Regions from separate parts of the Gemmatirosa kalamazoonensis genome, predicted to be linked through region 1. Evidence: riboswitches for the same ligand, from Rfam matches in the RefSeq annotation. Region 1 holds a riboswitch; the other holds the start of a gene.
The links. A riboswitch is a leader RNA that binds a small molecule or an ion and turns the genes downstream of it on or off. The one in region 1 is predicted to bind cyclic di-GMP.
Positions count from the first base shown of each region.

Region 2: it holds a riboswitch for cyclic di-GMP, as region 1 does, so the genes downstream of both, J421_RS11580 (SdrD B-like domain-containing protein) here and J421_RS12410 (Ig-like domain-containing protein) in region 1, are expected to answer to the same signal.

Region 1 covers NZ_CP007128.1:2,889,262-2,892,668, reverse strand. The annotation lists gene J421_RS12410 (Ig-like domain-containing protein) at 1-1,411, opposite strand, end outside; cyclic di-GMP riboswitch class I at 1,433-1,532, opposite strand; gene J421_RS12405 (glycosyltransferase) at 1,673-3,142, opposite strand; gene wecB (non-hydrolyzing UDP-N-acetylglucosamine 2-epimerase) at 3,139-3,407, opposite strand, start outside.
Region 2 covers NZ_CP007128.1:2,688,693-2,692,099, forward strand. The annotation lists gene J421_RS11575 (BMP family lipoprotein) at 1-921, opposite strand, end outside; cyclic di-GMP riboswitch class I at 1,073-1,153, shown strand; gene J421_RS11580 (SdrD B-like domain-containing protein) at 1,214-3,205, shown strand; gene J421_RS11585 (tetratricopeptide repeat protein) at 3,301-3,407, opposite strand, start outside.

The DNA of each region.
Region 1 (3,407 bases):
TGGCGTCCGTCGGGAGCGCGGCCGCCGCCGGAACCTGCTTCGCGGGGCGCGCCGCGAGGTCGGGCTGCGTGCGAGAGCCGCCGCCGACGACGAGCGTCGCCGCGATGGGCGCCGCGTTCGGGATGTTGTAGTCGAACTGCACGAACAGCGCGCGGAGCGAGCCGTCGCTGTGCCGGCCGTACAGCGGCCGCACATATACACGCTGCTCGACACCGTTCACGACGACGTGCACCTGCGCGAGGTTCGCCACGGTGACCATCCCGCGCGTGAGCGGGATGCCGTTCGAGACCATCACCGGGCCGCTGCCGCCGTCAAAGCGCTGGACCGCGAGCGTCACCTGCGTGCCCATGGGGAGGGCCGCCGCGGTGACCGTCACCGGCACGGTCGCCTTTACGGTGCCGGCGGTGGCGACGACGTTCGCGGTGCCGGCGGCGACGCCCGTCACGCGGCCATCGCTGGCCACGGTCGCGACGTTAGGCGCGCTGCTCGACCACGTGACGGTCGTGCCGGCGACGGCAGTGCCGTTCGCGGCGAGCGTCGACGCGACGAGGAGCTGCGAGCTGCCCGCCTGCACGGTGAGCTTCGCCGGCGACACCGTGACGGTCGCTACGACCGGCGTGCTCGTGGACGTGCCGGTCGGCGCCGTCGGCGTGCTCGCCGTCGTCGTGGGCGAGGTGGTGGTGGTCGTGGTCGTGGAGGTCGAAGTCGACGACGTCGTCGACGACGTCGACGCCGTGCCGACTTCCACCGGCACCGAGACCGTTAGGCCGTCGCACGAGACCTTCACCGTCGTGGTCCCGTTCGCGACGCCCTTCACGACGCCGGCCGAGGTGACGGTGGCGATCGCCGTCTTCAGCGCGCTGTACGAGAACGTGCGGCCCGTGATCGCCTTGCCCTGCGCATCGACGGGCGTCGGCGTGAGCTGCGTCGTGCCGCCGACGGCGACCTTCGCGGTCGTCGGCGAGACCTTGAGCGCGACGGTGTTGCCGGCCACGGCGTCGACGACGTTGAGCACGACGCCCGTCTGCGCTCCGAGCGTGTCGTTGCGCTGGCGGACGACAATCGACACCTGGCCGGGCTTGAGCGCGCGCGCGAGGCCCGTGGAGTCGATGGTCGCGACGTCGGCGCGCGACGAGGACCAGACGAACGCGGGGACGGGCGTGATCTGCTGCCCGCTCGGATTTAGGGCGAGGGCGACGTAACGGAAGCTCTTGCCCACGACGAGGCGCGTGGTGCTGGCGGAGAGGCCGAGCCATTTGACGGTCGCGCCGGTACCGGACTCGCGATTCGGAGCCTGCGGGACCAGATCGGAGGGCGCGGTGGACGGGGAGTCGCAGGCGCCGACCAGAACCAACAGCGACGCCGCCGCGGCCCAGGTGCCCCGCGGGGCACGAGGGAGGGTGGGGGACATCTAGTACTCCGGGGTGGATCGTTTGGCGGCTCGACTGGCGTGGCACGCTGGAGCGAGTCCGGCGTGCGGTAGCCTCGTAGCTTTGCGTCCCCGGTTTTCACCGGGTTTGCCGTTGTCAGCCGATCTCCGTCACCAGGAGATCCGACCTACGTTGCGCGCGGCGGCGGGAAGGCGGCGGGAGGTGGGACGTACCGATGATGCCGGGCCGTCCGCGCGCATCCAACAGACGAGAGACGCGTGACGGGAGTCACGCGTACACCGTCACGACTCTCGTGAAATTGCCGTTAGGCGGTCGACGTGCTCCAGCAGCGTGACCGCCTGTCGTCGGCGGCTGAAGCGTCCATCGGCGCCGACGGCGACGGGGCGCTCACCGTTGCGGTACTGCAACACATGACGACGAATGACCTGCGCGATTCCCGCAACGTCGTCGGGCGCCACGACATCGGCGCTGGAGCCCTCGAGCACGAGCGCCGTGGCGCTGTCGCGACGCGCGAGCGCGAGCAGCCACGCATCGTACGTCGCGTACTCGAATACCTTCGACGGCACGGCGGTCTCGGTATCCTGCGGGAGCGACACGAGCAGCGACGCGCTCGCGAGCAGCCGCGCCGCCGCCGAGCGCGGGCCCGGCGGGTGATAGCGCACGAACGGCTCGACGCCCTCCTGTTGCGCGAGCGCAACGACCGGCGGCGACAACACGTCGACCGGGCCCATGAGCTCCAGGCCGAACTCCGCGGGCGTGAGCCCGAGCTCCGCGATCACCTGCGCGGAGGCGCGGAACAGCAGCCGCGGGTCGCGGTCGAAGTAGATTGCGCCGGTGTACGCGACCAGGAAGCGTGGATCGCGCGCGACGCTCGGACGATCCTCCGCGTCGCTGCCGTTCATCACGGTGACGATGCGATCGGCGCGCCTTGGGTACGCGGCGCGCATCGCACGCGCCGCGAGCTCGGTGTTGCAGACGATGAGCGCCGCGTCGTCCATCACGCGCCGCTCGAACTGCTCCGTGACGCGAAAGTACGTGGGGCTCGCGAGGCCGACCGCGACGCGCTCCCCGAGGAGCCACGGATCGCGCATGTCGACGACGTGCGGCAGCCTGGCGCGCCGGGCGATCCGGCGCGCCGCCACATGCGCGAAGTGCGGCGGTCCGGACGACACCACCACGTGGTGACGCGCGTCGAGCAGCCGACTGCCTAACGCAGTCGCGGTCGACGCCCAGCGCAGCTCGCCGCCGATCCACTGCAGCGACGTGACGTTGCGGAACAGCTCCCGCGACGACAGGCGGAGGCGGCGCGCCTCGTCGCGCGCGACGCTGCCCGGCGTGCCGCCGCCCGGCGCCCGCGCGCCGTCAGGCATGGCGCCGGCCGCCGCCCCCACCGCGCGGCCGCGCGGCCGCGCGGGAACGCGCAGGCCCCGGGTCACGCGCAGGAGCGCGTCGAGCGCGCGCAAGCCGACCGCCCTCGAGTGCGGCACGCCGAAGAGCCGCATGCCAGGCGGCAGATCGCGCAGTCGCGCGACATCCGTGTCGTCGAGGGTCGCCGGGTCGTTGCACACGACGTCGGTGCCCCACCCCCACTCGGCCGCCACCTGTGACATCTTCTGCCAGCGGAGCCCGCCCACCGTCGTCGATGGCGGGAAGTGCGGGCTCACGAGAAGGATGCGCCGGGCGAACGGCGACGGCGGCTCCGCGGTGTGGTGGAACGGCACCGGCGCGTCGTCGCTCCTCGCCGCGCTCATCGCGCGGCGAGCGCCGCGACCGCGCGCACCCCTGCACAGCCGTCCCACCCCTCGGGACGCCGCGGCACGGCGGGGCGCTTCGCGGCCCGCACGAGAGCGGCGAGCGGCGCGGGGTCGGGCGTCAGCCGGTTCGTCCCCTCGGTGATCGTCACCGGCCGCTCGGTGTTCTGCCGCACGGTGAAGCACGGCACGCCGAGCGCCGTCGTCTCCTCCTGCAGGCCGCCGGAGTCGGTCACCACCGCGTGCGCGCCCTCCACGAGGTCGA
Region 2 (3,407 bases), 200 kb from region 1:
GACGCCGTTCTCCTTCAGCCCGAGCTGCAGGATCCCGCCGCGGAACGTGCCGTTCTTCACGGCGGCGATCGCGTCGTACACGGCGGCGTCGACGCCCTTCACCATCGACGTGAGGATGAACCCCGGCGCCTCCGAGTACTGATCGGCGTCCACGCCGATGGCGAGCTTGCCCGTCGCGCGCGCCGCCTCGAACACGCCGAGCCCCGTGGACCCCGACGCGTGGAAGATGACGTTCGCGCCCGACTGGTACTGGCTCAGCGCCAGCTCCTTGCCGCGCCCGGGGTTGCGGAACGCCTCCGGGGTCACGCCGGCGTACTGCGCGATCACCTGGCAGTCGGGGCAGACGTGCAGCACGCCGGCCCGGTAACCCGCCTCGAACTTGTGGATGAGCGGGATGTCCATGCCGCCGACGAAGCCCACCTTCTTCGACTTCCCGACGAGCGCCGCGAGCGCGCCGACGAGGTAGGACCCCTGCTCCTCGCGGAACTTCAGCGCCTCGAGGTTCGGGGGCGGGAGGACGGGGTTCCCCGCCGAGTCGGTGGCGACCGCGTAGTCGACCCCGGCGAAGCGGACGTTCGGGTACTCCTTCGCGAGCTGGGTCAGGTCGTCGGTGAAGATGAACCCGACCCCGATCACGAGGTCCATCCCTTCCGCGGCGAGCAGCCGGAGCCCGGCCTCGCGGTCCGAGCCCTCGCCCGGCTCGATGAACCGGATGCGCGCGCCGAGGTCCTTCGCGGCCCGCTCCGCCCCGATGTACGCGCCGTCGTTGAACGACTTGTCGCCGCGCCCACCGACGTCGAACACGATGCCGACGTCGAGCCCTTCCGAGCCGGGAGGCTCGGCCGCCCCGGTCGGGTGCGCGAAGAGCAGCGCGACGTGCACGAGCAGCAGCGCGCCGATGACGAGCAGAAGCTTACGCATGGAGGTGCCGAAGAATAGTGCCGGCGCTCGGGCGAGGGGACCGGCCCGAACCGACCCTTGCGCGCCAATATGACGATCTCGACATTGGGCCACGGTTCAGCTCGCAAGAGCCGAGCTGGACCGTGCAGTCGAAGTAGCAGCGGAAACGTTCCGATCGAAAGGGCACCCCGGTCGTGAGGCCGGCTCGCAATGCCTGGGGTCTCGCCGGGGGCGAGACGGCCCGGCTGCCGAATCGGGTCGCACGACGGATCCCCGGGCCGCCGCGCCCGGGCCACCCCTTTCGGAGAACCTCATGCCCTTCCGCCCCCGCCGGTCGGCGTTCGCGCCGCTGGCGTCGTTCCTCGTCGCCGCAGCTGCCGTCCTCGCGGTCGCCTGCGACAGCGGTCGCTCCATCGAGCCCGCGGCCACCGCTCTCGGCCCGACCGCCAAGCCGAGCGCCACGTACATCCTGCCGGTCGGCTGCAACGCCATCACGACGAACTGCGGCGTCGTGACGTCCAATACCGGACCGGAGAGCGAGATCCTCAAGGTCTGCAAGATGTACCCGGCCGGCGTGAGCGGGCCCGCCGTGACCATGCACGTCGTCATCAAGCCGGGCAACGCGCTGCGGTTCGGCAGCCTTTCCGACTTCCTCGTCGAGGTCCAGCCGAACAGCTGCGTCAAGGTCTGGCAGAACGGGGAAGACATCGGCCCGAACCCAGACCTCGCGTCCGTGACCGAGGTCGTGCCGAATGGCTACGCCGCCTCCTTCAGCTACGTCACCGTGAAGCGGAATGGGCTGCGGGGTGACCCGGCGAGCCACGACTCGACGATCGCCGCCCCGATCACCGGCACCGGCAACTCGGTGACCGGGCTCGTGATCGGTGGCCCGTACCGCCCCGGGGCGGTCGTCGTCTTCACGAACACGCCGCTCGTCGCGGCGCTCGGCGACTTCGTCTGGAACGACGCGAACGCGAACGGGATCCAGGATGCGGGCGAGGCCGGGATCGCCGGCGTGACGGTGACCGCCGTCGGGCCGAGCGGCACGCTCACCACGACCACCGACGCCGTCGGCCACTACGCGTTCACCGGGCTGACCCCGGGGAGCTACACCGTCAGCGTCACCGCGCCGGGTGGCTACGCCGCGTCGCCGACGGGGCAGGGGAGCGACCCGTCGACGGACAGCAACGTGAGCGGCGCCTCCGTCACGCTCGCCGCGGGCGCGACGGACAACACGATCGACTTCGGCTTCTACCAGCCCGGCGCGATCGGCGACTTCGTGTGGAACGACCTGAACGCGAACGGCGTCCAGGACGCCGGCGAGCCGGGGATCCCGGGCGTCACGCTGACGTTGAAGCGTGGCAGCACCACGCTCGGCACGACGACGACGGACGCGAGCGGCAAGTACGCGTTCTCGAGCCTCGCCCCGGGCACGTACAGCGTCGTTCCCTCGGCGCCGGCCGGCTACAACGTCTCCGCGACCGATCAGGGCGCGAACGACGCCGTGGACAGCGACGCGAGCGGCGTGTCGGTGGTCGTGGTGAGCGGCACGACGAACAACGACCAGGACTTCGGCTACTACCAGCTCGGCTCCGTCGGCGACTTCGTCTGGAACGATCTGAACAAGAACGGCGTGCAGGACATGGGTGAGCCGGGGATCCCGGGCGTCACGGTGACGCTCGCGAAGGGCGCCGTCACGCAGACGACGACGACCGACGCGAACGGCAAGTACCTGTTCGCGAACCTCGCCGCCGGCACGTACACGGTGACGGTGAGCGGCACGCCGATCGGCTACGTCGCGTCGCCGACCGACGCGGGCTCGAACGACGCGCTGGACAGCGACGGCAGCGGCGTGTCGGTCGCCGTCGCCGGGACGCAGAACCTCACGATCGACTTCGGCTTGTACGAGAAGACCGGCGGCGCGGCGTGCACGTACACGCAGGGCTACTGGAAGACCCACGAGGACAAGTGGCCCGCGCCGTACTCGCCGACCGCGCCGTGGATGACGCCGCAGAAGCAGGTCACCGGCCTGACGTGGGACGGCCTGTTCGACATCGCGCCGAAGGGCGGCAACTCGTACGTCCAGCTCGCGCACCAGTGGATGGCCGCGAAGCTGAACCGCGCGAACGGCGCCCCGGTGAGCCCGTCGGTGCTCTCGACGCTGAACGCCGCCGAGGCGTGGCTGCTCGCGAACACGCCGACGAACGGCGCACTGCCGTCGATCAAGAACGCGCAGGCCGACGCGTGGATGGACGCGCTGGACACGTTCAACAACGGCCAGGCGGGCACGCCGCACTGCGACTGACGTAAAGGGCGAGAGGGCAGAGAGGGCAGGAGGGCAGGAGAGCTGATGACTCTCCTGCCCTCGTGCCCTCTCTGCCCTCTCGCCCTCTCAGTTCGTCAGCTCAGCGGCGCGTAGCGGAAGCCGGCGATGCCGGGCTTCGTGCTCTCGAAGCGCACCGGCTTGCGGTCGCCCGGCGCGACCGGACCGACCGTCTGCGTCTGCG